Regions from separate parts of the Microbispora sp. CA-102843 genome, predicted to be linked through region 2. Evidence: riboswitches for the same ligand, from Rfam matches in the RefSeq annotation. Region 2 holds a riboswitch; the other holds the start of a gene.
What was found. A riboswitch is a leader RNA that binds a small molecule or an ion and turns the genes downstream of it on or off. The one in region 2 is predicted to bind glycine.
Positions count from the first base shown of each region.

Region 1 (14,651 bases), 2.4 Mb from region 2:
GCCGGCGTGCGTGGTCGAGCCGGTCGGACCGCCGCCCGGAATCGATGGCCGTCATACAGGGGCCTCGCATGGTCGCAGGTGATGAGAAACGATCACCGCGATCTTAACGAGACCGGCCGCCGGGCGGGGCCGACATACTGAACTGATCAGTCCTCGTACGCCTCGAGCGGCGGGCAGGAGCAGACGAGGTTGCGGTCGCCGTACGCCTGGTCGATGCGGCGCACCGGCGACCAGTACTTGTCGTCCCGCAGGCCGGGCACCGGGTAGGCGGCCACCGCCCGCGCGTACGGGTGGGCCCACTCGTCGGCGGTGAGGCACTCGGCCGTGTGCGGGGCGTTGCGCAGCGGGTTGTCGGTCTTGTCGTACTCGCCCGACGCCACCTTCGCGATCTCGCCCCTGATGGCGATCATCGCGTCGGCGAAGCGGTCGAGCTCGGCCAGGTCCTCGCTCTCGGTCGGCTCGATCATGAGCGTCCCGGCGACGGGGAACGACATCGTGGGCGCGTGGAAGCCGTAGTCGATCAGCCGCTTGGCCACGTCGTCCACCGTGACGCCGGTCTCCTTGGTGATCTGGCGCAGGTCGACGATGCACTCGTGGGCGACCAGGCCGTCCCGGCCGGTGTACAGCACCGGGTAGTGCGGCGCCAGCCGCCGAGCCAGGTAGTTGGCCGACAGGATCGCCTGCTCGGTGGCCTGCCGCAGCCCGTCGGCGCCCATCATCCTGACGTACGCCCAGGAGATCGGCAGGATGCCCGCCGAGCCGTACGGCGCCGCCGACACGTGCGCCGGCAGGTGCTCGGCGAGGTGGGCCTTGACCGCCACCGGGCCGACGCCGGGGCCGCCGCCGCCGTGCGGGATGCAGAAGGTCTTGTGCAGGTTCAGGTGGGAGACGTCCGCGCCGAACTCGCCCAGCTTGGCCAGGCCCACCAGCGCGTTGAGGTTGGCGCCGTCGACGTAGACCTGCCCGCCGGCCTCGTGCACCCGCTCGCAGATCTCGACGATCGTCTCCTCGTACACCCCGTGGGTGGACGGGTACGTCACCATGATCGCGGCGAGCGCGTCGCGGTGCTTGTCGATCTTGGCGGTGAGATCCGCCAGGTCGACGTTGCCGTTCTCGTCGCAGGCCACCACGACCACCCGCATGCCCGCCATGACGGCGCTGGCGGCGTTGGTGCCGTGGGCGGAGGACGGGATGAGGCACACGTCGCGGCCGCCCTCGCCCCTGGAGCGGTGGTAGGACCTGATGGCCAGCAAGCCGGCGAACTCGCCCTGGGAGCCCGCGTTCGGCTGGATCGACACCCGGTCGTAGCCGGTGACCTCGGCCAGCCAGCCCTCCAGCGTCGCGATCAGCTCGGCGTACCCCTCGGCCTGCTCAGCGGGCGCGAACGGGTGGATCGAGGCGAACTCCGGCCAGGTGATCGGTTCCATCTCGGTGGTCGCGTTGAGCTTCATCGTGCAGGAGCCCAGCGGGATCATCGAGCGGTCGAGCGCGATGTCCTTGTCCTGCAGCCGCCGCAGGTAGCGCAGCATCGCCGTCTCGGACCGGTGGGAGTGGAACACCGGGTGGGTGAGGAAGTCCGAGGTCCGCTGCAGGCCGGCCGGGAGCGCGTCGGAGGTCACCCGGTCGAGGTCCTCGACCACGAGTCCGGACGCGCCGAACGCCGCCCAGACCGCCCGCAGGTGGTCCGTGGTGGTCTTCTCGTCGCAGGCGACGCCGACGTGGTCGTCGTCGGCCAGGCGCAGGTTCACGCCCCGCTCGGCGGCGGCGGCCACGACCTCGGCGGCCCGTCCGGGCACGCGGGCGAGCACGGTCTCGAAGAACTCGTCGTGGACGATCTCGACGCCGCCCTCGCGCAGCCCGGCGGCGAGGACGACCGCGTGGCGGTGCACCCGCTGGGCGATCCTCCTGAGGCCTTCCGGGCCGTGGTAGACGGCGTACATCGAGGCCATGACGGCGAGCAGGACCTGCGCGGTGCAGATGTTGCTGGTGGCCTTCTCCCGCCGGATGTGCTGCTCGCGGGTCTGCAGGGCCAGCCGGTAGGCCGTACGGCCGTCGGCGTCCACCGAGACCCCGACGAGGCGGCCCGGCATCTGCCGCTGAAGGCCCTCTCGGACGGCCATGTACGCCGCGTGGGGGCCGCCGTAGCCCAGCGGGACACCGAAGCGCTGGGAGGAGCCGACGGCGATGTCTGCGCCCTGCTCGCCCGGGGACTCCAGCAGGGTCAGCGACAGCAGGTCGGCCGCGGCCACCAGCTGCGCCCCCTGGGCGTGCGCCCGCTCGGCGACGGCGCGGAAGGACGCCGCCCGCCCGCTCGCGCCCGGGTACTGGACGAGGACCCCGAAGCACTCGGGCAGCTCGCCGGCGAGGTCGGACTCCACCAGCGTGATGCCGAGCGGCTCGGCGCGGGTCGCCAGCACGGCCTTGGTCTGCGGCAGCGCGTCGGCGTCCACCACGAACACGTCGGTCTTCACCTTGCTCGCCCGGCGGGCCAGCGTCATCGCCTCGGCCGCGGCCGTCGCCTCGTCGAGCAGGGACGCGCCGGCGACGTCGAGGCCGGTGAGGTCCGACACGACCGTCTGGAAGTTCAGCAGCGCCTCCAGCCGCCCCTGGGAGATCTCCGGCTGGTAGGGCGTGTACGCGGTGTACCAGCCCGGGTTCTCCAGCACGTTGCGGAGGACGACGCCCGGGGTGATCGTGTCGTAGTACCCGAGGCCGATCATCGGGGTCAGCACGCGGTTGCGGCCGGCGAGGGCGCGCAGTTCGGCCAGCGCCTCGGCCTCCCCCACCGCCTCGGGCAGGTTCAGCGGGCCGCGCGTGCGGATCGCCTCGGGCACGGCCACGGCGAGCAGGTCGGCCACCGACTCGTAGCCGACTGCCTCCAGCATCCGGGCGCGGCCGGCCTCGGAGGGGCCGATATGACGGGTGGCGAAGGGCGGAGCGGAAAGATCGCGAAGCGTGGACCGATCGGTCATGACAGGGGCCTCCTGAGCGGGTTGAGACCTGCGGCGACCGCCCGGCGCCTGCATGGCGCGGCCGGTCGTGAAGCGGTCTCCCCCTCTGTCATCGGACCTGAGAGCTTCACCGGGCCGTCGAGCCCGGCTTTCCCCTTCGGTGAGGCGCCGCCTGGCCGACGGGCCTGCTTTTCAGAGTCGCCTCGTCCGTGCGGTACGGATGCCTGAGAGATTCCGGGGAGGTTTGCTCCTTCGGCGCCCCTGAAAAGGCCAGGGGTCTCTCCCGCACGAGGTCGTCGGCCATACCCACTCTACCGGCTATCCGTTATCGGCCCGACTCGTGCCTTGCGCGAAACCGAGGCCGGCCTGGCGGGCCCGGACGATGGCCTCGGCCCGGTCGGCGACCGCCAGCTTGGCGAAGATGGCGGTGATGTGGTTGCTGACCGTCTTTCCGCTGATGGACAGGTGCCGGGCGATCGCCGCGTTGGACCGGCCGGCCGCGATGAGGTCGAGGACCTCCCGTTCGCGCACCGTGAGCTCGGGGAAGGGCTCGGGGACAGGATCGGAGCCCGGCGCGAGGGACGCGCCCTGCGCGAAGAAGTCGATGATCCGGCGGGCCACGCTCGGGCCGAAGACGGCATGCCCGGCCGCGACCGACCGGAGCGCCCGGATGATCTCCTCCTGCTGCGCGCCCTTGACCAGGTAGCCGAAGGCGCCGGCACGCATCGCGGCGAACACCGACTCGTCGTCCTCGAACATCGTGAGCACGAGCACCCGGGTGGCGGGCACGGCGCGCACGATGGCCCGGGTGGCCTCCACGCCGTTGGTGTCCGGCATGTGCAGGTCCATGACCACCACGTCGGGGCGGGTGAGCTGCACCTCGCGGCGGGCGGCGTCGCCGTCGCCGGCCTCGCCCACCACCACGATGTCGGGCAGCGACGCGACCAGGGCGCGCAGCCCCTCCCGCATCAGCGGGTGGTCGTCGACGACGACGATCCTGATCGGTTCCCCGGCGGTCATGACTGCTCCAGTGGTAGCCGGGCGTGGACGCGGCCTCCCCGGTCGGTGGGGCCCGCGGTGAGCGTACCGCCCAGTTCGGCCGCCCGCTCGTGCATGGAGCGCAGGCCCACGCCGTGCGGCCAGGCGCCGACGCCGCCGGCGCCGTCGTCGCTCACTTCCACGTGCAGCGCGTGGTCGGCGCGCAGGCGGATCCGGCACGCCGCGGCCGGGCCGTGGCGCAGCGCGTTGGTGACGGCCTCGGTGGCGATGCGGTACGCCGCCACCTCCACCGCGGCGGCCAGCGGCGGCAGGTCGTCCGGGGCGTCGACGGTGACCACGCACCCGGCGTGCTCGCGGCGCCAGGACTGCTGGGCGCGCTGGCGCAGCGCGCCGACGAGCCCGAACTCGTCGAGGTCGGGCGGGCGCAGGTCGTAGACGAGGCGGCGGATGTCGCCGATCGCGGTGGTCAGGTCGGCGCGCAGGTCGAGCAGGAGCCGCCCGCTCCGCTCCGGGTCGGTGCCGCGCAGGTTGTGAGCGGCATCGGCCTTGAGGGTCACCGCGGTGAGCACCGTGCCGAGGCCGTCGTGCAGGTCGCGGCGCAGCCGCCGGCGTTCCTCCTCCCGTGCGGCGACGATGCGCTTGCGGGACTCGCCCAGTTGCTCGGACAGGCGCACCGCCTGCAGGGCCAGGCCGACGGGGGCGGCCAGCAACCCCAGGGCGCGCCGGTCGGCGCCGGACAGCCGGCTCTCTCCGGCACGCAGCCCGACGAGCAGGTCGGCGGGCGGCCCGTCGGCCACCTCCAGCGACACGGTGTGCCGCAGCTGCGGCGGCCGGCCGTACGTGGCGACCAGCCGCCCGTCGGAGCTGACCGCGGCGTAGGGCAGCCGCAGCGCCTCGCACACGGCCCGCAGCACCCCGTCGAGGCCGGTGCCGAGCCGCAGGCCGACCCGGGCCGCCGCCGCCGCGGGGTCGCGGCGCTGCCCGTACAGGACCCGGTCAACCACCGACTGGACGGCCGAGCGGGCGGGTGCGAAGGCGAGCGCGATGACCGCGGTCGCGATCAGCGGGGTGGCCGACAGCCGGTCCTGCGCCAGCGCGGACAGCGCCGCGACGATGCCCAGGTACGCCACCACGACGCCGAGCGTGAGCACCGCGTACACGAGCGACCGGTTGACGATCAGCTCGATGTCGTACAACCGGTGGCGCAGGATGGCCACCGTGGCTGCGGCCGGGATCAGCGGCAGGGTCAGCAGGAACAGCACCGGCCCGTCGGTCGTGACCATCCGCTGGAGGTTGAGCGCCGCGAACAGGCCCACTGCCCACAACAGCCACATCAGCCGCAGCCGCGCCGCCCCACGCGACCGGCGGGTGCGCAGGCCGAGCGCGACGAGGGCGGCCAGCAGCACCAGCGCGTCGGCGGCGGCGAACACCGGCACCAGACGCCGGGCCGCCTCGCCTGCCACGGCGGGCAGCAGCGGGGCGCCCGCGGCCGGCCCGCCCTCGGCCACTCCCGCCGCCAGGGGCAGGGTCAGGACCGGTGTGAGCGGCAGGACGGCGAGGGTGGCGACGACCAGCGGCCGCCAGCGCCGCGACAGCGGCCTGCCGTCGGGGAACAGCTGGACGATCAGCGGAAGGCAGACGGTCGGCGCCGGGATCCACACGGTGACGCCGAACAGCTCGACCGCCCGCGCCCACCCCTCCGGCAGCTCCACCGCGCCGGAGAGCAGCCCGAGGCAGGCCACGCTCAGCGTGTAGCAGGCGCCGTACGCCACGAACAGGAGCCCGATGCGGTGCCCGGGCCGGTACGCCAGCACGAGCGCGCCGAACGCGGTGAAGGTCAGCGCCTGGGCGCTGTTGGTCAACAGGTACGAGTCGTCGGCCGCGTCGGCGAAGGTGAGCCCGCCGAGGAACCACGACACCCACGCCGCCGCGACCACGACCGCCGTGAAAGTGCCCACCGCGACCGGGCCGGCCCGCCTGACTGCCATGGGCTCATCATCGGGTCCCGCCGCTCCCGTCAGCCATAGGAGCGCGCTCCCAGATCGGCGGGCGGCTCCGGGACCGGGATCGGGAGTCCGCTCCCACGACGGCGGGAGTGCCGCGCGCCCACCCTCGGACTCGATCGGACAGCCCTCGGATTCTCCAGGAGGACCATCATGCAGCCGGACACCGGCACCCGCGCCGCCACCGCCCCGCGCAAACCGCTGCGGGACGTGCGCGGCTTCTGGCGGGTGCTGCTCGCCGTCGTCGCCCCGCTCCCCATGCTCGGCATGGGCCTGCACTACGTCTTCAGCCCCGTGGACGGCGGCGAGTCGTTCGAGGCCACGGTCGCGGCGTACGCGGCCCACGAGCAGCTGGCGGGCCTGATCCGCTGGTTCGGCCTGCCGTTCCTGGTCGGGCTGATCCCGGCCACGTTCGCCGTGGCCTGGGTGGCCCGGCGCGGCGCTCCCCGGCTCGCCACGGCGGGCGCGCTCCTCGCGCTGCTCGGCGACCTGGCCGGATTCCCCCTGACCCGCGGCGGCGACGACCTCGCGTACCTCACGGTGACGCGGGGCTTCGACGTGGCGACCATGGCGAAGATCCAGAGTGCCCTGGAGGACGACCCCGTGCAACTGGTGGCGGGGCTGCTGTTCATCGTGGGCATCGTCATCGGCCTGCTGCTGCTCGGCCTCGCGCTCTGGCGCAGCGGCGCGGCGCCGGCCTGGATGGGCATCGTCCTCGCGGCCGGCGGGTTCACGCACCCGTTCATGCCCGGACACGTCGCGTCGGGCATCGGCCTGCTGGTCGCGGCCGTGGGCTTCGCCGGCGCCTCCGTCGCCCTGCTGCGCATGCGCGACGACGAGTTCGACCTTCCCCCCGCGCGGCCTGCCGCGCGTGCCTGACCCCGTTCGGGAACCCGCCCCGGCCTCCGCTCACCCGGCCCGCCCGGCTTCGAGCGGTCGCCGGGGCGTCCGTTCAGCCGGTCCTGCGGGCCTTTCTTCGGCGGGCCAGCTCGTCCGCCGGATAGTCCCCCTCCGCATCCGGAGCGGCCTCCGCGCGCTCACCCGGAAGCTCGGCCAGCGATCCCTCGACCTCCCGCCAGACCCGCCCGAGTGCGATGCCGAACACGCCCTGGCCGCCCTGCAGCAGGTCGATCACCTCGTCGGCGCTCGTGCACTCGTAGACGCTCACGCCGTCGCTCATCAAAGTGATCTGGGCCAGGTCGTTGACACCGCGGTCGCGCAGATGCCGTACGGCGGTGCGTATCTGCTGGAGGGAGACCCCCGTGTCCAGAAGACGTTTGACGACCTTCAGGACGAGGATGTCGCGGAAGCTGTACAGTCGCTGGGACCCGGATCCCTGGGCGGCCCTTATCGTCGGGAGCACCAGCTCGGTCCGGGCCCAGTAGTCGAGCTGCCGGTAGGTGATTCCGGCCGCCGCGCACGCCGTGGGCCCGCGGTATCCGATGCCCTGGGGCAGCGCCGTCGGCTGCTCGTCGAACAGCAGGCCCTGTTCGCCGGCGCGCTCGCGCGCCGCCTGCCGAACCGGGTCGTGCTGGCCGGCCGACTTACCCTCGCCGCTGCTGACCGCCACTGCGGACCTCCGGCTTTCTCTCATCCCACGGTCTGATCTGGGGGTTCGTGAATTACAACCGTGGTTTCCCTTGCACCGTAGGACCGGGGCCATCGTCAGTCAACGACCCCGTCCGGCGCGTCGTGAAGCGTAATCTCCCGAAATCGTCCGGCACGTCAGCCCGCCCGGCCGAAGTCTTCCGGTGTGATTTTGTCCAGGAACTCGCGGAACTTTTCCACTTCGTCTTCCTGGTCGTCGGGCATGCTCACGCCCGCTTCCTGGATCACGTCCTCACTCGCGTAGATCGTCGCACCCGTACGCAACGCCAGCGCGATCGAGTCCGAAGGACGGGCGCTGACCTCCACGCCGTTGGAGAAGACCAGATCGGCGAAGAAGATTCCATCGCGGAGCGCGACGATGTTGACGGTGCGCAACCGCACCCCCAAGGCCTCAAGAACGTCACGGAACAAGTCGTGGGTCAGCGGCCGGGGCGGCGGCTCCTCCGCCTGGGCCAACGCGATAGCGGTCGCCTCGGTCATGCCTATCCAGATCGGCAGGTACCGATCGCCGCTCGTCTCCTTTAGGAGAACGATCGGCTGGTTGGTGGGCATCTCAACGCGAACCCCCACGACCTCCATCTGCAACACGGGCGGCTCCGTCTCAAGCGTCGCGGCATATCACCAGGCATTCAACGTAACACCCACGGAGGTGCGGATGTGCCGGTCACCGCCCCAGAACGCCGCGAACACTCCCACGCAGTAACGCATTGTGCAGTTCCTGGAGAAGTCCGGAGATCTCCCGGGCGGTCTCGTCCGCCTCCGCGATCGCTCCGGGCGCCTTGCGCCGCAGCAGCGGGGCCACCGCCTGCTCGATCAGACCGGCCTCCCGCTCCACCGCCGCGCGGACCGCCCTCAGGTGCCGCGCCTGCAGGCCGAACCGCGCCAGCGCCCCCACGCTGCGCGCGACCTCCAGCGCCTCCTCGTCGTACCGGCGCGCCACGGAAGCGACCAGGCCGAAGCTCTCCATCTCGGCCAGGGTCTCCTCATCGATGCCGGCGGCCTCGATGAGCTCCTCCCGGCTGAGACGCACGGGCGGGGCGCCGTCGGACACGGCGTGCGGACGGGCCGCCTGCTCGTCCAGCTGATCCTTGATCACGCGAAGCGGCAGGTACTGGTCACGCTGCGCGCGCAGGATGTACCGCAGGCGCTCGACGTCGGTGTAGGTGAACTTGCGGTAGCCCGACGGGCTCCGCTGGGGCTCGATCAGCCCCTCACCCTCCAGAAACCGGATCTTGGAGACGGTCACGTCCGGGAACTCGCCCTGCAGCAGGGCGAGCACCTCCCCGATGCTCATGAACGCCCGTACGGCCTGCGCGCTCATGACTCCTCCTCCTCACCGATCACAGCCCTCCGGGACCACGTGTGAGGAACACCAGCCGGAACTTGCCGATCTGCACCTCGTCGCCGCCCTGCAACGGGGACTCCTCGATGCGCTCCCGGTTGACGTAGGTGCCGTTGAGGCTGCCCACGTCGCGCACGGTGAACTGGCCGCCGCGCCGGTAGAACTCCACGTGCCTCCTGGACACGGTCACATCGTCCAGGAAAATGTCGCTTTCCGGGTGGCGACCCGCCGTAGTGAGGTCGCTGTCGAGCAGAAATCGGCTCCCCGCGTTCGGGCCGCGCATGACCACCAGAAGAGCCGTGCCGGGGGGCAACTGCTCGACCGCGGCCCTGTCCGGCAGAAGCGTCTGGCCCGTCTCCGCCTCAAGCGCCTCGAGTGAGATCGTCGAGGTCGTGTCGGCTGCGACGGGCGCCGGAGCGCTCAGCGGCGAACCGCATCGTGAACAGAAACGGGCATCCTCGGGGTTGGCATGACCGCACTGCGTGCAGTAGACGCTGGGCATCGAACGGCTCGGCCTCTCTCACGACTTGCTCTAGGACTGGCTCAAACTGCGAATGCCGCAACTTACGCTGATCAGGCACAAAGGTCAAGACCGCGGCTGGGCGTGGACTGACCAACGCTACAGCCAGTGGAGGTTCAAGGTCCATCCCGCCACACAGTGTTCATCGGCCTCGCCTCCGGCAAGGCCGTCAGTGGGCGCCTGCGGCTTGTTCGACGACGTGGGCCCAGCGCTCCAGGAGGGCCTGGGCGGTGTCCACGTCGTGGCCCTCGGCCCACAGGTGGGTGACGGCCTCGGCGGGGTCGGGCAGGACGAGGGCCCAGCTTCCGTCGTCCTCCACGACGCGGACGCCGTCGGTGGTGTCCAGGCGGTGGCCCTCGGCCGCCTCGACGACCGAGCGCATCACGGCCCCCTTGTGCGCCCAGGGCGTGGGAACGGTCCGCTTGAGCAGCTTGGCCTCCGGGATGCGGGCGTCGATCTGGCTGAGCGACAGCCGGGTGCGCGCGACCAGGCCGAGCAGGCGCAGGAACACCGCCAGGCCGTCCACGGTGGGCGCGAACTCCGGGACGATGAAGCCGCCCCTCCCGTCGCCCGCGAAGATCGTGTCGGGGTGCCGGGCCGCCCGCGTCAGCGTGTCGAGGCTCGTGGCCGTCCAGTCGACCTGCACGCCGTGGAAGCGGCACACCATCTCCGCCACCCGGGTCGTGGTGACCGGCAGGGCCACCCTGCCGCCCCGGCGCTCGGCCGCCACCAGGTCGAGCACGACGAGCAGCGCCCGCTCCTCGCTGATCAGCTGGCCCATCTCGTCCACCAGGGAGACCCGCTCCGCCACCGGGTCGAACCGTACGCCGAAGGCGGCCCGCGCCGAGGCCACCAGCTCCGCCAGGCGCTGCAGGTCGCGGCGGCGCTCGGCGAGCGTCTCGGTCGGCGAGGCGTCGTCGAGGCGGTTGTTCACGGTGAGCACGTCGACCCCGGCCCGGCCCAGCAGGCTCGGCAGCACGAGCGAGGAGGTGCCGCCCGCGCAGTCGACCACGACCTTCATCTCCGTGTCCTTCACGCCGGACATGTCGATGCAGGCCAGCAGCTCCCGGGCGTACGTGTCGACGGCGCGGGCCGGGAAGGTCAGCTCGGCGATCTCGCCGGGGAAGGCCCGCCGGTACTCCTGCCGGGAGAAGACCCGCTCCAGCTTGCGCTGGGCCGCCTGGGAGAGGTCGGCCCCCGTCTCGTCCATGAACACGATGTCGACGCTCTGCGGGTCGCCCGCCGTGGTGCGCAGGGCGATCCCGCCCCGGACGTTCTCCCGCGAGGTGTTGAACCTGGCGACCGGCAGGGCGGCGGCCTCCAGATCGACCACGTTGATCGCGCTGGAGTTCAGCGCGCTGATCACCGCCCGCTTGAGCGCCCGCGCCGCGCGCGAGGCGTCGCGGGAGGTGACCACCGTGTCGCCCTTGTGCAGCGTCGTGGCGTACGCGCTGGCCAGCCGTACGCACAGCTCCGGGGTGATCTCGACGTTGACCAGCCCGGAGACCCCGCGCGGGCCGAACAGGCTGCGCTGCCCGCGCGACTCCCAGATGACGCTGGTGTTGACGACCGTGCCCGCCTCGATCGTCTTGAACGGGTAGATCTTCACGCCGGAGGAGACGTACGCCTCGGCCTCGACGACGCACTCGTCGCCGACGACCGCGTTCTCCTCGATCCTGGCGCCGGTCATCACGTCGGTGTTCTTGCCGATCACGCAGCCGCGCAGGTGGGCGGCCGGGCCGACGTACACGTTGTCGCTGACCACGGCGCGGTGCAGGAAGGCGCCCTCCTTGACGACCGCGTTGCTGCCGAGCACCGTGTATTCGCGCAGCTCGGCCCCGGCCTCGACCTTGGCGTAGTCGCCGATGTAGAGGGGGCCCTTGAGCACGGCGTCGGGGTCGACCGACGCTCCCTCCGCGGCCCACACCCCCGGGGCCAGCTCGAACGCGTCGAAGTCGACCTTGACCTTGCCCTCCAGGACATCCGCCTGGGCCTTGAGGTAGCTCTCGTGGGTGCCGACGTCCTCCCAGTAGCCCTCGGCCACGTAGCCGAACAGCCGGCAGCCCCGTTCGAGCATCTTGGGGAAGATGTCGGACGACCAGTCGACCGACTGGCCGGGGGCGATCTCGTCGAGGACCGACGGCTCCATGATGTAGATGCCGGTGTTGACCGTGTCGGAGAACACCTGGCCCCAAGTGGGCTTCTCCAGGAAGCGCTGGATGCGGCCGCTCTCGTCCACGATGATGATCCCGAACTCCAGCGGGTTGGGCACGCGCTTGAGCCCGATGGTGACCAGCGCCCGGTTCTCGCGGTGGAAGCGGAGCATGTCGGTCAGGTCGATGTCGGTGAGCGCGTCACCGGAGATGACCAGGAAGCGGTCGTCGCGGAGCTTGTCCGCGGCGTTCTTCACGCTGCCGGCCGTCCCGAGGGGCACCTCCTCGGTGGCGTAGTGGAGGGTCATGCCCAGCTCGTCGCCGTCGCCGAAGTAGTTGCGGATCAGCGCGGCCAGGAACTGCACCGTCACCACGGTCTCGGTGAACCCGTGCCGCTTCAGCAGCCGGAGCACGTGTTCCATGATCGGCCGGTTGATGATGGGGAGCAGGGGCTTGGGCTGGTTCGCGGTCATCGGCCGCAGCCGTGTCCCCTCCCCGCCCGCCATGACGACGGCCTTCACGGGTCACCCCTTCGTTAGCTGGCGCACCTGTACGACATACAACACCCCCGCCCACCAATACAGACCAGTTCCCCAGATGGCGAAGGCCCATCCGAAGATCGCGGCAATCTCGGCGTACCACCCCTGATGGGAGGCGAGGAACAGCAGCGGGAACGCGTACATCAGGGCGGCGGTGCCGGCCTTGCCGAGGAAGTGGACGGGCAGCGCCGGGCCGTACCCGTGCCGCCGCAGCACGGGCGGCACCCACAGCAGCAGCACGTCGCGCAGCGGCACCGCGAGCGCCAGCCACCAGGGGACGGCGTCCCGCAGCACCAGGCCGACCAGGGTGGCGAGGATGTAGAGCCGGTCGGCGAGCGGGTCGATGAGCCGGCCGAGTTTGCTGATCTGGTTCCAGGCGCGGGCGAGCTTGCCGTCGAGCCAGTCGCTGAAGCCCGCGAGCGCCAGCAGCGCGATGGCCCACCCGTCGGCGTGGGGACCCAGCACGAGCCAGAGGAAGACGGGAACGCCGAGCAGCCGCAGGGCGCTCAGCAGGTTGGGCACCGTCCAGATCCGGTCCTCGGCAGCGTTCACGCCCCAGACCTTACATGCCGCTCTGCCGGTCGCTCCGGGCAGGAGCCACGGGGTTGAACCCGGTGTCGACCAAGCCGAACCGGTGCGCCATGACCGCCGCCTGGGTGCGGTTGCGCAGCCCCTTGACCAGGAATCCGAGCGCGCCCGCCGCGTGACGGCTGGTAGCGGGCGGTATCAAGACGATGATCCGTCACCCGTTCGCCTAGGGGTGGAGGCCGTTTGCGCGGCGACGAGGCGGGTGTAGCGCCCGCCCAGGGCCAGCAGCTCCTCATGGGTGCCCCGCTCCACCACCATGCCCCCCTCGACGACCAGGATCAGGTCGGCGTCCCTCACCGTGCTCAGCCGGTGCGCGATCACGATGCGGGTCTGCGTCAGGTGGGACAGCCGCGCCTCGATGTCGGCCTCGGTCGCGCTGTCCAGGTTGCTGGTCGCCTCGTCGAGCAGAAGCACCTTGGGGCGGGGCAACAGCGCGCGGGCCAGGGCGAGGCGTTGGCGCTGTCCACCCGACAGGCCGCCGCCCTCGACCAGGATCGTCTCGTAGCCCATCGGCATCGCCATGATCTCGTCGTGCAGGCCCGCGAGCCGGGCCGCCTCGGCGATCCGGTCCATGCCGGCCTCGGGGAAGTTGAGCGCGATGTTCTCCCGGATCGTCCCGGTGAACAGCGACGGCTCCTGGGTGACCACGCCGAACTGGCGGCGCAGCGATCGGGGGTTGAGCTCCGCCGCGGGAACGCCGTCATACCGGATCTCCCCGGCCGTCGGCTGGTACAAGGCGAGCAGGAGGCGGGCGAGCGTGCTCTTGCCCGACCCCGAGGGACCGACCAGCGCGACCTTCTGCCCCGGCCGTACGACCAGTGAGACGTCGCGCAGCGTCCACGAGCCGCGCGGGTCGTGGCGGAAACCCACCCCGCGCAGCTCGATGCCGCCGCGCAGCCGCAGCACCTCGATCCCCGTGGACGGCTCCGGCTCGGAGGCGAGGATGTCCGACAGCCGGTCGAAGTGCGCCCCGGCCTGCTGAAGGCTGCGCAGGGTGGTCATCAGCGAGCCGATCGGGGTGAGCGCGGCGGTGGCCAGGGCGTTCAGCGCGAGCAGCGTCCCGAGGCTCAGCGACCCGTCGAGCACCCGCCACGCGCCGACCCACAGCAGCCCCAGCGGCGCGAGATAGCGCACCGCCCCGAGCGCCGCCTCGATGAGCCCCCGGACGAGCCCTCCCCGCACGTCGGCGTCGAGTTGCCGAGCGAACAGGTCCGACCAGCGCTGCATCGCCCGCGGCTCGGCCCCGGACGCCTTGAGCGTCTCGATGCCGCCGACGGCCTCCATCAGCCGGCCCTGCGTGACGGCGAGAGCGGCCAGCTCGCGCCTGGTCAGGTCGCCCACCCGGCGGGCGGTGCCGAGCAGGAGGGCGGCCTGCCCTGCGGCGAGCACCGCGAGGAAGCCGCCGAAGACCGGGTCCCGGGCGAAGACGAGCAGCAGGTAGATCAGGGCGAGCGGCCCGTCGAGCAACGACGAGAGAATCTGCCCGGTCAGCGTCTCGCGCAGGGCGATGACGCTGTTCGATCGGTTCACCAGGTCTCCCTTGCCCCGCACCGCGAAGTACCGGTAGGGCAGTGCGACAAGGTGCGACACCAGGTTCCGCGTCACCTCGCCGTCGGTGCGCGAGCGGAGCGCGACGAGCAGCACCGAACGCAGGTAGCTCACCGCGAACTGGGTGACCACGGCGACCAGCACGGCCACGCCGAGGAGCGCGAGAAGCCCGGAGTCCCCGCGCGGGAGGATCCGGTCGACGACGATCTGGAACGCCGTCGCGAGCCCCAGGCCGAGCACCTGGAGCAGCACTGAGGCCGCGAGCACCTGGGCGAGCAGGCCCTTCCTGCGGAACACCAGGGCGCGCAGGAAGTCGCGCCGCCACGCCCGCGCGGCGCTGGACCGCACGCGGCGGAACCCCGGCTCCGGCTCGAACGCCAGCAGCACGCCGGTGAAGCCG
Region 1 is NZ_JBNJNF010000001.1:5,045,739-5,060,389, forward strand. It holds gene ACQEVJ_RS23500 (hypothetical protein) at 1-55, opposite strand, end outside; gene gcvP (aminomethyl-transferring glycine dehydrogenase) at 147-2,972, opposite strand; glycine riboswitch at 3,154-3,247, opposite strand; gene ACQEVJ_RS23510 (response regulator) at 3,270-3,971, opposite strand; gene ACQEVJ_RS23515 (sensor histidine kinase) at 3,968-5,938, opposite strand; gene ACQEVJ_RS23520 (hypothetical protein) at 6,107-6,832, shown strand; gene ACQEVJ_RS23525 (MerR family transcriptional regulator) at 6,906-7,523, opposite strand; gene ACQEVJ_RS23530 (bifunctional nuclease family protein) at 7,679-8,149, opposite strand; gene ftsR (transcriptional regulator FtsR) at 8,226-8,882, opposite strand; gene ACQEVJ_RS23540 (FHA domain-containing protein) at 8,902-9,405, opposite strand; gene ACQEVJ_RS23545 (sugar phosphate nucleotidyltransferase) at 9,593-12,097, opposite strand; gene ACQEVJ_RS23550 (CDP-alcohol phosphatidyltransferase family protein) at 12,101-12,667, opposite strand; gene ACQEVJ_RS23555 (hypothetical protein) at 12,678-12,845, opposite strand; gene ACQEVJ_RS23560 (peptidase domain-containing ABC transporter) at 12,842-14,651, opposite strand, start outside.
Region 1: another riboswitch for glycine. It lies ahead of gcvP (aminomethyl-transferring glycine dehydrogenase); the one in region 2 lies ahead of gcvT (glycine cleavage system aminomethyltransferase GcvT).

Region 2 (14,651 bases):
TACGACGCGACGGGAGTGGTCAGGCGAGAAAGCCGCGCAGCAGGGCCGCCGTGCCCTCCAGATGCTCGGCCACCGCCCGTTCCGCCGCCTCGGGGTCGCCGTCCAGGATCGCGGCGGCGATGGCGGCGTGCTGGACCGCCGCGTGCTCGATGTTGGGCCGCAGCACGGGGATCGCGTTGAGCAGGTCGGTGACCCGCAGCCGGGCGTCGGCGCAGGCGGCGGCCAGCAGCGGCGAGCCGGTCAGCTCCGCGATCGCCAGGTGGAACGCGATGTCCATCCGGCGATAGTCGGCCGGCGCCGCGTCGTTCACACCGGCCAGCCGGGCGGCCAGCGTGTCCCGCCGCCGCGGGGTCAGCTCGGTGGTCGCGAGGACCCGGGCCGCCCCGCATTCGACGGCCATCCGGAACGTCAGCGCGTCCTCGAGATCGTCTTCACCCATGCGGGTGACGGCCCTGCGCAGGTCGCCCTTGCGCGGGCTCGGCGGCCGGTAGACGACGAAGGCCCCGCCGTACCGGCCGCGCCGTACGTCGAGATAGCCGGCCTCCTGCAGGGCTCGGATCGCCTCGCGCAGCGTGACCCGGCTGATGCCGAGCCGGGTGGCCAGCTCGCGCTCCGGCGGCAGTTTGCCGCCGTGCGGGACGACGCCGAGCTTGATGGCCTGGAGCAGACGCTCCACGGTCTCCTCGAACGCGTTGCCCGCCCGCACCGGCCGCAGCAGCGACACCGCGCCGGTGATCCCCACGGCCCCGGCGGGCTCGGCGGGAGTCCGGGGGCCGGAGACGGACGCCTCCGCCGGGGTGATCTCCATGCGCATCGTCCCTCCACCCGTCGCCGCGGGCCCCCCGTTCCTGGATCGAGGTTAAACCCCCCGGACATTGTTGACGACGAGGGGAACATGGTGCTTGCATGCCCTCAATGGTCTGATTCCAGACTTTTGGACGGGAGGCACCGTGCTCAGCGTGGAGCGACTCCGCGATGACGTCGAAGCGGGCCGCGTGGACACGGTCCTGCTCGCGGTCACCGACATGCAGGGGCGGCTGCAGGGGAAGCGGCTGTCGGCGCGGTACTTCCTGGAGGAGGTGCTGGACCACGCCGCCGAGGGCTGCAACTACCTGCTCGCCGTGGACGTCGACATGAACACCGTGGACGGCTACGCCATGTCGTCCTGGGAGCGCGGCTACGGCGACTTCGTCATGCGGCCGGACCTGTCGACGCTGCGCCGGGTGCCCTGGCACGAGGGCACCGTGCTGCTGCTGGCCGACCTGGCGTGGGAGGACGGCTCGGACGTCGTGGCCTCCCCCCGGCAGATCCTGCGCCGCCAGCTCGCCCGGCTCGCCGAGCGCGGCTGGACCGCGTACGTCGGCACCGAGCTGGAGTTCGTCGTCTATGACGACAGCTACGAGCAGGCCTGGCAGCGGGGCTACCGCGACCTGACCCCGGCCAACCTCTACAACGTCGACTACTCGCTGCTCGGCACCTCCCGCATCGAGCCGCTGCTGCGGAAGATCAGGCTCGGCATGGAGGGCGCCGGGCTGTACGTCGAGTCCGCCAAGGGCGAGTGCAACCTCGGCCAGCACGAGATCGCCTTCCGGTACGCCGACGCGCTGACCACGTGCGACAACCATGTGTTCTACAAGAACGGCGCCAAGGAGATCGCCGCCCAGGAGGGCAAGTCGATCACGTTCATGGCCAAGCCGAACCAGCGCGAGGGCAACTCCTGCCACATCCACATCTCGCTGCGCGACGCCGACGGCACACCCGTGATGGCGGGCGGCGAGCCGTACGGGCTGTCGGAGACCGGGCGCCGCTTCGTGGCCGGGCAGCTCGCGGCCATGCGGGAGCTGACCCTGCCCTACGCGCCCAACGTCAACTCCTACAAGCGGTTCGTGCCCGGCAGCTTCGCCCCCACCGCCGTCAAGTGGGGCGTGGACAACCGCACCTGCTCGCTGCGGCTGGTCGGCCACGGCCCCTCCCTGCGGGTGGAGAACCGGGTGCCGGGCGGCGACGTCAACCCCTACCTCGCGGTCGCGGCCATGATCGCGGCGGGGCTGCGCGGCATCGACGCCGGGCTGGAGCTGGAGGAGCCGTTCGGCGGGAACGCCTACGACTCCGGGGCGGAGCGGGTGCCCGCCACGCTCCGCGACGCCCTGGCGCTGTGGGAAGGCTCGCCGATCGCGGAGGAGGCGTTCGGCAAGGACGTGGTCGAGCACTACGCCAACAACGCGAAAGTCGAGCTGGCCGCCTTCGACGCGGCGGTCACCGACTGGGAGCTCTATCGGGGGTTCGAACGGCTGTGAAGATAGTCAATCCGGCGACCGAGGAAGTGATCGCCGAGGTCGAGATGGCGGACGCGGCCGAGGTTGACCGCGCGGTCGAGCGGGCCGCCCGGGCCTTCCCCGCCTGGCGCGCGATCGCCCCGGGCGAGCGTGCCCGGCTGCTGCGCCGCTTCGCGCAGGTGGTGGAGGACCACGCGGAGGAGCTGGCGCGGCTGGAGATCACAGGCGCCGGCCACACGGTGGGCAACGCCCGCTGGGAGGCGGGCAACGTCCGCGACGTGCTGAACTTCTACGCGGGCGCGCCCGAGCGCAACCACGGCAAGCAGATCCCGGTGCCCGGCGGGGTGGATGTCACGTTCGCCGAGCCGCTGGGCGTGGTCGGGATCATCGTGCCGTGGAACTTCCCGATGGTCATCATGACCTGGGGAGTCGCCCCGGCCCTCGCCGCCGGTAACACGGTGATCGTCAAGCCGGCCGAGTGGACGCCGCTGACCGCGCTGCGCCTGGCCGAGCTCGCCCTGGAGGCCGGGCTGCCCGAGGGCGTGCTCCAGGTCGTCCCGGGAGAGGGTGAGGTCGCCGGCGCCCGGCTGGTCGAGCACCCCGACGTACGGAAGATCGTGTTCACCGGCTCGACCGAGGTCGGCAGGCTGATCGGCGCCAAGGCCGCCGGGCAGGTCAAGCGGGTGACGCTGGAGCTGGGCGGCAAGAGCGCCAACATCGTCTTCGCCGACTCCGACCTCACCCGGGCGGCGGAGTCCGCCCCGATGGCGGTCTTCGACAACTCCGGCCAGGACTGCTGCGCCCGCTCGCGCATCCTGGTGGAGCGTTCCGTCTACGACGACTTCCTCGCACGGCTGTCGCAGGCCGTCCGCGAGGTCAAGGTCGGCGACCCGAACGACCCGGCGAGCCAGATGGGCCCGCTGATCAGCGCCGAGCACCGGGAGCGCGTCGCGTCGTTCGTCACCCAGGCCGACGTGTACGCCGCCGGGTCGTGCCCGGGCGGGCCCGGCTACTGGTTCCCGCCCACCGTGCTGGCCGGATCGTCCTCGGAGTCCTTCCGCAGGGCGTTCACCGACGAGATCTTCGGGCCCGTGGTGTCCGTCGTGCCGTTCGAGGACGAGGCCGACGCCGTGCGGATCGCCAACGACACGGCGTACGGCCTGTCGGGGTCGATCTGGACCCGCGACGTGGGCCGGGCGCTGCGCGTGGCACGGGCCGTCGAGGCGGGCAACCTGTCGGTCAACTCGCACTCCAGCGTCCGCTACTGGACCCCGTTCGGCGGCTTCAAGCAGTCGGGCCTCGGCCGGGAGCTCGGCCCTGACGCCCTGTCGGCCTTCACCGAGACCAAGAACGTCTTCATCTCCACGGAGTAGATCAATGCAGCGTTTGCAGGACCGCGTCGCCGTCATCACCGGGGCGGGCAGCGGCATCGGGCTGGCCACGGCCCACCGGTTCGCCCAGGAGGGCGCCAAGGTCGTGGTCGCCGACCTCGACGAGGAGGCCGGCGCGAAGGCGGCCGGTGAGGTCGGCGGCCTGTTCGTCAAGGCGGACGTGGCGAACGAGGACGACGTGGCCCGGATGTACCGGACCGCGTTCGAGGAGTTCGGCAGCGTCGACATCGCGTTCAACAACGCGGGCATCTCGCCGCCGGACGACGACTCCATCCTGGAGACCGGCATCGACGCCTGGCGCCGGGTGCAGGAGGTCAACCTCACCAGCGTCTACCTGTGCTGCAAGCACGCGATCCCGTACATGCAGCGGCAGGGCAAGGGCTCGATCATCAACACCGCGTCGTTCGTCGCGGTCATGGGCTCGGCCACCTCGCAGATCTCCTACACCGCCTCCAAGGGCGGCGTGCTCGCGATGAGCCGCGAGCTGGGCGTCCAGTTCGCCCGCGAGGGCATCCGGGTCAACGCGCTGTGCCCCGGACCGGTGGACACCCCGCTGCTGCGGGAACTGTTCGCCAAGGACCCCGAGCGCGCCCAGCGCCGTCTCGTCCACGTGCCGATCGGCCGTTTCGCGCGGGCCGAGGAGATCGCCGCGGCGGTCGCGTTCCTCGCCTCCGACGACGCGTCGTTCATCACCGCCTCGGAGTTCCTGGTCGACGGCGGCATCTCCGGCGCGTACGTCACCCCGCTGTAGGAGTTGCAGATGGCCCGTCCCGTCATCGGCGTCACCTGTTATGTGGAGCCGGCGAAGTTCACCGTCTGGGACATGCCGGCGGCGCTGCTGCCGTACATGTACGTCGACCACATCGCGCGGGCGGGAGGCCAGCCGGTCATCCTGCCGCCCGCCGGGGAGCCCGCCGCGCTGGCCGGGCGGCTGGACGGGCTGATCATCGCGGGCGGGGGCGACATCGACCCCGCCCGCTACGGCGCGCCGCCCGCCGAGCAGACCGGATACGTCCGGGAGTTCCGCGACGAGGCGGAGTTCGGGCTGATGGAGGCCGCCCTGCGCACCGGCCTGCCGTTCCTCGGCATCTGCCGGGGCCTGCAGGTGCTCAACGTGGCGCTGGGCGGCACCCTCCACCAGCACCTGCCCGACGTGGTCGGCCACACCGCCCACTCCCCCGCCCCCGGGACGTTCGGCCGCCTCCCCGTACGGCTCTCGCCCGGGCTGGCCAAGATCTACGACGGCGAGGACCTGACGCCCGCCCACTACCACCACCAGGCGATCGACCGCCTGGCGGACGGGCTGGAGGTCACCGCCCGCTCGGACGACGGCACGATCGAGGCCGTCGAGGTCACGAGCGCGGCGTTCGCCCTGGCCGTCCAGTGGCACCCGGAAGCCGACGAGGACGGCCCGCTGTTCCGCGCTCTCGTCGCCGCCGCCCGCCGCTGACAGCCCAGGATTGAAGCCGGTCACAAGCGATGGACAAGCCTCCTGGCCGACACTTCGTGGACCATGAGGCTCAATCGCGGCAGAGTACCCGTCGTCCACCAGCGCACCCCCACCGAGTGCGGCCCCGCCTGCCTCGCCATGGTCCTGGGCGCGTACGGACACCACGTGGAGGTGCGCGAACTCGGCGAGGAGATGGGCGTCGGCCGTGACGGCACCTCCGCGCTCACCCTGGTCAGGGCGGCCAGGCGGCGGGGGCTGGAGGCGCGGGCCTTCTCCCTGCCTCCCGAGGGGCTGGCGCACGCGCCACTCCCGGCGATCGCGCATTGGAAGGGCGACCACTACGTCGTCGTTGAGGATCGCAGGCCCGGCGCGGTCACGGTCGTCGATCCCGCGACCGGCCGCCGTCGCGTCACCGACGCCGACCTCGCCCGGGACTACAGCGGCGTGCTGCTCGTCTTCACCCCGGGCGCCGAATTCCGGAGGACCGGGCGCCTGCGCCGGGGCCGCTGGTGGCGGTGGCCGGCCGCCGTCGCCTTCGCCGGCCGCCGGCGGCTGCTCGCGCTGCTGGTGGCGCTCAGCGTCGTCATGCAGGCGTTCGGCTTCGCCCTCCCCGCGCTGACCGAGCTGGTCGTGGACCGGGTGCTGCCGGACGGAGACCACGACCTGCTGGCCGTCGCGGGCCTCGGGGTGCTGGGCTTGGTCGCCGCGTACGGACTGGTCCGGGCGCTGCGCGGATACGCCATGGTCGCGCTCAGGGTGAGCGCGGACGGCGAACTGGTCCGCGTCACGGGCGAACGGCTCCTCGCGGCGCCCTACCGGTTCTTCGCGCTGCGCGGCTCCGCCGACCTGGTCAATCGCGTGCTGGCGACCTCCCTGATCCGGGAGGTCCTCACCAACCAGGTGACGCTCGCCTTCCTGGAGGCTCCGCTGGCCCTGGGATACGTGATCGCGATCAGCGCGCGCAGCCCGCTGGTCGGCGGCTGCCTGGTCGCGTTCGCCCTGGCCCAGGTGGGCCTGCTGCTCCTCACCCGCCGCCGCGTCGGCGACCTGACCCACCGCGAGACGGAGGCCCGCAACGACCTGCAGAGCAGGCTGATCGAGGGCCTGCGCGGCATCGAGACGGTCAAGGCCTCCGGCTCCGAGCCGCGGATCGCGGGCAGATGGGCGACGGCCATCGCCGCCGTCGCCGAGCGGTCGGGAGGAAGCGGCCGGGCGCATTCCCTCCAGGACGCCCTGCTCGGGACCCTGCAGTTCGCCGCCCCGCTCGCCCTCGTATGGGTGGGCGCCCGCCAGGTGGCGGACGGAGAGCTGACGCTCGGCGGGATGCTCGCGTTGCAGGCCCTGGCCGGCGCCGCGCTGGCCCCGCTGAGCTCGCTGGTCACCGGTCTGCAGGCCGTGCAGTCGGTCCGGCCGCACGTGGAGCGCCTGGCCGACGTGTGGCACGCCGAGCCGGAGCCCGTTCCCGCCGCCCCGGTCACCCGTACGCTCACGGGGCGGATCGAGCTGGACGGCGTCTGCTTCCGCTACGGCCCCGACAGCCCGTGGATCCTGCGGGACGTCACCGTCGCCATCCATCCCGGGCAGAAGGTCGCGCTGGTCGGCGCCTCCGGATCCGGCAAGACCACCCTGGCCCGGCTGATCCTCGGGCTGCTCGCGCCCGCAGAAGGCGAGATCCGCTACGACGGCGTGCCCGCCGCCGCCTTCGATCCCGGCGCCCTGCGCCGGCAGTTCGGCGTGGTGCCGCAGGAGCCCGTCCTCTTCAACGGGACGATCTTCGACAACATCGCGCTCAACGTCCCCACGGCCACCCGGGAGCAGGTGGAGCGGGCGGCCCGGGCGGCCCGCGTGCACGAGGAGATCGCGGCCATGCCGATGGGCTACCACACGCTGCTCACCGACGGCGGCGGGCTGTCGGGCGGGCAGCGCCAGCGGCTCGCGCTCGCCCGCGCCCTGCTGTCGGAGCCGAGGATGCTGCTGCTGGACGAGGCCACGAGCCACCTCGACACCGCGACCGAGGCCGCGATCGAGGAGAGCCTGCGCGGCTTCGTGGGCACCCGCGTCGTCATCGCCCACCGGCTGAGCACCGTGCGGGACGCCGACCTCATCCTCGTGCTGGACCGGGGCCGGATCGTGGAGGCGGGCGGCCGGGACGAGCTGCTCAGCCGGGACGGGCACTACGCACGCCTCGTCGCCGCGCAGCGGCTCGGCACCTGACCTTCATGAACTGCGGGTAAAGCAGGTCACAAGTCGCTTACCTCCGTCACGCAATCCGGTTCCAAGGCGATCAAGACAGGGTCTGGGACACGGGGGAGCCGCTTCCGGCTCCCGACTCGACCGAAAGGAGAAGGCCATGAGCGGACAGCCCAAGACCGAGCTGCGGGACCTTTCCGAGGTGGGCGCCGAGCTGGACGAGAGCCGGCTGGAGGGCGTCACCGGCGGGATGAGCGACCCCATGGCCGCCCGGACGAGGTCCGGCGCCGGCTACGACGACTACCTGTGCTGAGGGAGCAATCATGAAGGTTCGCACCGTCATCGCCGCCATCGAGGCTGTGGGCGAGGAACTGGACGAGGAGCGCCTGCGCGGCGTGACCGGCGGCCAGGCCCCGGAGTTCGACAGGAGCGGCTGCTACGCCGACAACATGTGCAAGTACGACGACATTTCCCTCTGACGCTTGCCCATGACACCACAGGGTGACCACACCGGGTTGATCACGCTGTGACGCACAGGGTGGGAGCGCCGCTCCGGTGGCGCTCCCACCCGCCATGCCCCGTCGATTCAGGCCGAGCCGATTCAGTCCCCTCCTGGAAGCCGCCGCTTCTGCGTCCCGTCCGAAGCCGCTCCGGCACGACGCGGCAAACGCCGCCGTGAGGGGTCGCGGGGCACGGCGCGGGTGATCGCGCACGACCCGCTCAGGTCTCTTTGGTCACGTCGAAAGGCCCTCCGTTGCGCCCTCCTCACGTTCTCGTCCTCACCAGCGAGGACGACCCGCACGCCGAGCGGGTCTGCGGTCTGCTCGCCCGGCGCGGCGCGCGCGTCAGCGTCTTCGACCCCGGCGACTTCCCCGTCTCGGCGAAGGTGGACCTCGGCTACGGCGCCGGCCTCGGCACCCGCCGCATCCTGCGCGGCGACAAGGAGACGATCGACCTCGACACGGTGTCCGCCGTGTGGTGGCGCCGGCCGACTCCCCCTCGCGCGCACGCCGAGATCGTCGATCCGGCGGTCGCCGCGCACACCGTGCAGGAGTGCAAGAGCCTGCTCAGCGACCTGTGGGAGCACCTGCCGTGCCGTCAGGTGCCCGCCCGCGAGTCGGTCTTCCGCCGGTCCGGCCAGAAGGCCTCCCAGCTCGCCCTGGCGGCGGAGCTCGGATTCGCGATCCCGGAGACGCTGATCAGCACGGACGCCGAGTCGTTCCTCGACTTCCACGACCGGCACGACGGCCGGATCATCACGAAGGCCTTCCACGTCCCGCTCGTCGAGGGCGTCGCGGGCGGCCTCACCGCGACCCGCCTCACCGAGCCGGTGTCGCCCCGCGACCTCGCGTACGCCGACGGCCTGCGGTTCTGCCCGGTGATCGTGCAGGAGATGGTGCCGAAGCGCTTCGAGCTGCGCGTCACCATCGTCGGGCGGCAGATCTTCGCCGCCGAGATCCACTCGCAGGCGTCCAACCGATCGAGCCTCGACTGGCGGTACTACGACACCCGGACCACCCCGCACCGGCCGCACCGCCTCCAGGAGGAGATCGCCGACCGGTGCCTGGCGCTGATGGACCGCCTCGGCCTGCTGTACGGCGCCGTCGACCTGATCGTCACGCCGGACGACCGTCATGTCTTCCTGGAGGTCAACCCCAACGCGCAGTGGCTGTGGGTCGAGAACATGACCGGTCTGCCGATCAGCGAGGCCCTCTGCGACCTCCTGCTCGAACCGGCCTGACGTCCCCGCCGCGAACGAGCCCGACAGATTTCGCTCAGAGGAGCCCGACATGCCGCCGCACAGTGGTGTTCACCGTGTTGTCCTTCCCCCTGCCGGCCTGCTGGCCGGCGTCCTGGCGTACCTCCGCCGGATCAGCGACCTGGAACCCGCCGAGGCCAGGCTCCTGCTGGGCGACCTGCGGGCGGAGCACGAGGGCACGCCGATGCGCCTGGTGTGGCAGCGCGACCATCCCGGCGGCGGCTGTCACTACGACATGCTGATCCCGGTGGGAGACGGCACGGTCTCGGTCGCCTTCGCCCCCGACCGCGCGCTGCCCTGGCCGCTGCGGGGCAGCCGCAACTCCGGCGAGCAGGTCGTCGTCCGGGTCAACGGCATGGAAGTCGCGATGGAGCAGGCCATGGCGGTGCTGGACGAGCTGTGGAGCGACGCCTCTCAGGCGAGCCGGCTGGTCGACGCCGCCCTGGTCGCGCAGGAGCTGGCCGACGACCCCGTGGACCTGTCCGCCGCCGAGTTGCAGGACGCTCTCGACGCCTTCCGGCGGGCCCGGGGGCTGCTCACGGTCGAGGCCACCCGGGCGTGGATGGCCGAACACGGCCTCGACCACGCCGGCCTGGAGCACATCGTGGCCCAGGAGGCCGGGATCGCCCGGCTGCGCCGGCGCGTCGTCGGCGACCGCGCCGGCGGCCTTTTCAGCGCCGGCCCCGGCTCCTATGAGCGGCTGTGCGTGCTGTCCCTCCGCTATCCCCGGCTGGAGGCCGCCCAGGCCGCCGCCGCCCGGCTGCGGGACGGCGGGGCCGATCCCCTCGCCTCGGCCGCCGCCGAGACGCTCGACCACGGCGCGGACGCCCGCCTGCGCCGGCTGTTCCGCGCCGAACTCGGCCCGCGGGCGGCGAACGCCGCACCCGGTGACGTCCTCGGCCCGTACGGACCCGACCCCGTGGTCACCCACGTGGTGGAGGTCAGGCCCGCCGTTCTCGACGACGCCACCCGGCGAGGGATCGAACAGCGGCTTTTCGAGGAATGGCTGGCCGATCGGCGGCGCGAGGCCCACGTGGAGTGGGTGTGGGGCGACGCCCGGCGCACCGACGCCGTCAACCAGGCCATGCGGGCCCCCGCGACCGGAGGCGACGCCGCCGCGGCCCGGTGAGCGCCGGACCCCCGCCCCCCCCAGGTCAGCGGGAACAGCTCAGCGGGAACAGGTCAGCGGGAACAGCTCAGCGGGAAGAGGACGGAAGCGGTGGAGGCGGCGTCATGTCCAGCGCCCGGGCGATCGCGCCCATGATGCGCGTGCCCTCCTCCACCGCGAGCGCTCTCAGTCCCGCGGCGTCGCTATCGCCGAAGTAGGAGCGGCCCATCCTGAACTCGGCCCTGGCGATCGTCCTGCCGCGCTCGACGTTCTCGAGGCCCCTGTCGGCGTTGACGGCGACGCCGACCTTGATTTTGCGCAGCCCAGTCTGGCTCCACCAGGCGCGCCATTCGGCGGAGTCGTTCAGGGCCCGGTCCAGCGCGTGGGCCGCGTTCTCGTACTGTCGCGGCGCGCTCTTCCAGGCCGAGCCCCGGCGTGTGTCGTACCACCGTCCGTCCGCCGGCAGTCCGGACAGCAGAGGGTCGAACTCCTCGTACCAGTCCAGGCCCGCGACACCCCACAGCACGGTCGCGACGACATCGACGAGCAGTTCGGTCTCCCCCGCGTCCCACTCCTCGCCCTCGGCCACCGCCGGATCGGCGAGCACGGCCTCGTACCGCTCCCGCCCGGCGGCGACCACCGCGTACAGCAGGTTCTCGTACGCGTCCCCGACGAGTGGGATCGGCGGCCGGCCCTCGTCGCTGACGTCGGGAACCGGACGCCCCTCAAGAGGGAGTCCGGTGAGCGCACGCACCTTTCCGGCGAGACGCGCGCAGAAGGCCTCCACCTCCTCCGCGCCCAGCGACGACAGGCGTTCGCCCAGCAGATCGGCGCCGTCTTCGTCGACCACCCCGTCGAGCGTGCCGATCAGCTCCCAGAAATCCTCGTCCGTCATAAGCCGTACCTCCCCGGGCCGGCGCCGCCCCGCGCCGATCATCGCGTAATCGGCGTCACACTCTCACATCGCCGGCATGGACAGTCGGCGCGAGCTTGATCTGTAACCGATTTCATTTGGCTTATCGGCGTATCGGAGCGCGCCGGGCCGGCATTGCGGCTCCCAGGGCGGCGTTTATGTGCTCCGTAGCGACGGACATAGAAACGACATATTTTTGACGCAAGCCGTCGGAGAGAGATATGGTCAAATGGCGATCAAAGCCGCGTCGTCGGCGCGTTCACGCTGCTTTCGTGCGAGGGGAACCGTGTTATACGCCGTGCTCGGACCGTTCCTGGCCATGAAACCCTCGGGGGACGTCATCGCCGGGCTCGCCCCGAGGCACCGGCAGCTACTGGCACTGTTCCTGCTCAATCCGAATATCGCGGTTCACCGGGACAGACTCATCGATCTGTTGTGGAATCACTGTCCCACTAAATCGGCGCCGCGGAATCTTACCACCTACATCGCACAGATGCGGCGGCGGCTCTCGCCGCGCGACCCCGACCTTTCTCCGCTGCACACCGTGGAGGGCGGGTACCTTCTTTCCGTCCCGCCCGGATCCGTGGATGCTGCAGTATTCAACCATTTCGCGGCACATGGCAGAATCGCTCGCGACAATGGCGATTACCACAATGCGGCGAGGATGTTCGAGAACGCGCTGAGCCTGTGGCGGGGCGACGCCCTGCTCGGCATGACGCACGTGGACGAGCTCTCCGGGTGGGCCGAACGGCTCGACGAGGACCGGCGTGCGGTGACCGAGGACCTCTTCGACGTACGACTGGCGCTCGGGCACCACCACGAGATCGTCGGCGGCCTCGCCCAGTGGGCGAGGCGCCATCCGCTGCGTGAACGGCCGCATCGGCAGCTCATGCTGGCGCTGCACCGGTCGGGCCGCACCCACGACGCCTCGGCGTCCTACCAGCGACTGCGCCGCACCCTGGTCGACCGCCTCGGCACCGAGCCGTCCCCCGACACCCAGGCCCTCCACCAGCGGATCCTCACCGGCGACGACCCTTCGTCCGCCCTGATGCGTCTCCGTGCGGGGCATCGGCCGCCGCGCGAATCCGATCACGCATTGTGATCCGGCGACCGAGCAGATCCTGGCTCGGCTCACGGCCGATGGAAGATCGGCCACGGATGTGGTGCGGGAAGCCATCAGGCTCGCCGACCGCCTCCGCTGGCCGGAGCAGGCCCGCGCGGACGCGGAAAGACTCGGCAAGGATCCGGACGACTTGGCCGAGGTCCGCGCCATTCGCCGCGAGCTTGGCCATCCCGCCGTAGGTGCATGAAGGGGCTCTCCACCCCGCAGCTTCGAGTCGAAGGACGAGATGCCCGCCGGCCTGGGGACGGATACCCCGATCGGGGGAATCGGGGCGATCCAGCCGGTTACGGGGATGGCGGCGAACCACTAGGCTTGCAGGACACCGGTGATCCCGTGCGGGAGAGCGTCCTGGCATCCGGTCAGGGCCCCTGAAGGAGCAAGCCCTCCCCGCGAACCTCTCAAGGCAAAGGACCGTGCGGGCCAGGTGACCTCTGGAAAGAAGGCCGGAAGGCCTCGCCGAAGGTGAAAGTCCGGCAAAGATCGGACGAAGCTCTCAGGCGCCGATGACAGAGGGGGAGGATGCCCGATAGTCAAACGCAGCATCCGTCCTTCCGAGGTGCGCATGTCCCGATCCACCCCGCTCCGCGGGGTCCACGAACGCCTTGGCGCGACCCTGACCGACTTCGCGGGCTGGCAGATGCCCCTGCGCTACGGCAGTGAGTCGGCCGAGCACAACGCGGTGCGCACGGCCGCGGGGCTGTTCGACCTGTCCCACATGGGGGAGATCTTCGTCGTCGGCGCACAGGCGGGCGAGGCGCTCGACCGCGCTCTCGTGGGGCACCTCAGCGTCCTCGCGCCCCGCCGCGCCCGCTACACGATGATCGTGAACGAGACCGGCGGCATCCTCGACGACCTCATCGTCTACCGCCTGGACGAGGACCAGTACATGGTCGTCGCCAACGCCTCCAACTACGCCCTCGTCGCCCGTGAGCTCGCCGACCGGGTCCGGGGATACGACGCGCGGGTGACCGACCGGTCGGACGAGTACGCGCTGGTCGCGGTGCAGGGCCCGCGCAGCGCCGAGATCCTGACCGCGCTGACCGACGCCGACCTCGACGATCTGAAGTACTACGCCATCCTCCCCGGCGTCGTCGCGGGCACGCCCGTCCTGATCGCACGCACCGGATACACCGGCGAGGACGGCTTCGAGCTGTTCGTGCTGAACGAGCACGCCGTGCCGCTGTGGGACGCCCTCACCGAGGCGGGCAGGGACGCCGGGCTCGTCCCCGCCGGGCTGTCGGCCCGCGACACGCTGCGCCTGGAAGCCGGCATGCCGTTGTACGGCAACGAGCTGAGCGCGGCGATCACACCGTTCGACGCCGGGCTCGGCCGGGTCGTCCGCTTCGACAAGCCCGGTGACTTCGTGGGTAAGGCCGCCCTCGAGCGGGCAGCGGAGAACGGCACCAGGCGGCGCCTGGTCGGGCTGGTGGCGCGCGGCCGCCGGGTGCCCCGGCACGGCTACCCGGTCACCCGGGACGGCGCCGTCGTCGGCGAGGTGACCAGCGGCGCCCCGTCGCAGTCCCTCGGCCGCCCGATCGCCATGGCGTACGTCGACGAGGACGCCCTGGAGAAGGGTGGCCTGGCCGTGGACATCCGGGGCAGCCAAGAACCGGTCGACGTCGTCGATCTGCCTTTCTACAGGAGGAGCAAGTGAGCACCATTCCGGACGACCTGAGCTACACCAAGGAACACGAGTGGGTGGCCGGGATCGAGGACGGCCTCACCGTGACGGTGGGCGTCACGGCGTACGCGGCCGAGCAGCTCGGCGACGTGGTTTACGTGGAGGTGCACCAGGAGGTCGGCGCCACGGTCGCGGCCGGCGACGCGGTCGGCGAGGTGGAGTCCACCAAGTCCGTGAGCGACATCTTCGCCCCGGTCGGCGGCGAGATCGTCGAGATCAACTCGGCCGTCGCGGACAACCCCTCGCTGGTCAACTCCGACCCGTACGGCGAGGGCTGGCTGTTCCGCGTGCGCGTGGAGGAGGAGCCGGAGGACCTGCTGTCGGCCGCGGAGTACACCGCGCTGACCTCCGGCGAGTCCTGACGGCCACCGGAGACGCGTGAAAGGCGACGGTCAATGGCGATCAGCGTCTTCGACCTGTTCAAGGTGGGCATCGGGCCGTCCAGCTCCCACACGGGCGGCCCGATGGCGGCGGCGCACAAGTTCGCCCGCGGGCTGCACCAGGACGGGCTGCTGGAGAAGGTCACCCGGGTCGAGGCCATCCTCTACGGCTCGCTCGGGCTGACCGGCAAGGGCCACGGCAGCGACAAGGCGGTCCTGCTCGGCCTGTCCGGCGACAAGCCCGAGCTGGTCGACGTCGACACCGTCGACGAACGGCTGGCGGCGATGCGGGCGAGCGGCACGGTCTCGTTGTACGGCGTGCACGAGATCCCGTTCGTGGTCGGCGAGGACCTCGTCTTCGAGCGCAAGCTGTCGCTCCC
Region 2 is NZ_JBNJNF010000001.1:7,473,819-7,488,469, forward strand. It holds gene ACQEVJ_RS34560 (FadR/GntR family transcriptional regulator) at 20-808, opposite strand; gene ACQEVJ_RS34565 (glutamine synthetase family protein) at 960-2,297, shown strand; gene ACQEVJ_RS34570 (aldehyde dehydrogenase family protein) at 2,264-3,649, shown strand; gene ACQEVJ_RS34575 (3-oxoacyl-ACP reductase) at 3,654-4,418, shown strand; gene ACQEVJ_RS34580 (gamma-glutamyl-gamma-aminobutyrate hydrolase family protein) at 4,428-5,117, shown strand; gene ACQEVJ_RS34585 (peptidase domain-containing ABC transporter) at 5,181-7,331, shown strand; gene ACQEVJ_RS34590 (hypothetical protein) at 7,468-7,620, shown strand; gene ACQEVJ_RS34595 (hypothetical protein) at 7,631-7,786, shown strand; gene ACQEVJ_RS34600 (MvdC/MvdD family ATP grasp protein) at 8,062-9,048, shown strand; gene ACQEVJ_RS34605 (TIGR04500 family putative peptide maturation system protein) at 9,098-10,195, shown strand; gene ACQEVJ_RS34610 (DUF4240 domain-containing protein) at 10,263-11,069, opposite strand; gene ACQEVJ_RS34615 (AfsR/SARP family transcriptional regulator) at 11,317-12,189, shown strand; glycine riboswitch at 12,537-12,634, shown strand; glycine riboswitch at 12,635-12,730, shown strand; gene gcvT (glycine cleavage system aminomethyltransferase GcvT) at 12,773-13,864, shown strand; gene gcvH (glycine cleavage system protein GcvH) at 13,861-14,253, shown strand; gene ACQEVJ_RS34630 (L-serine ammonia-lyase) at 14,287-14,651, shown strand, end outside.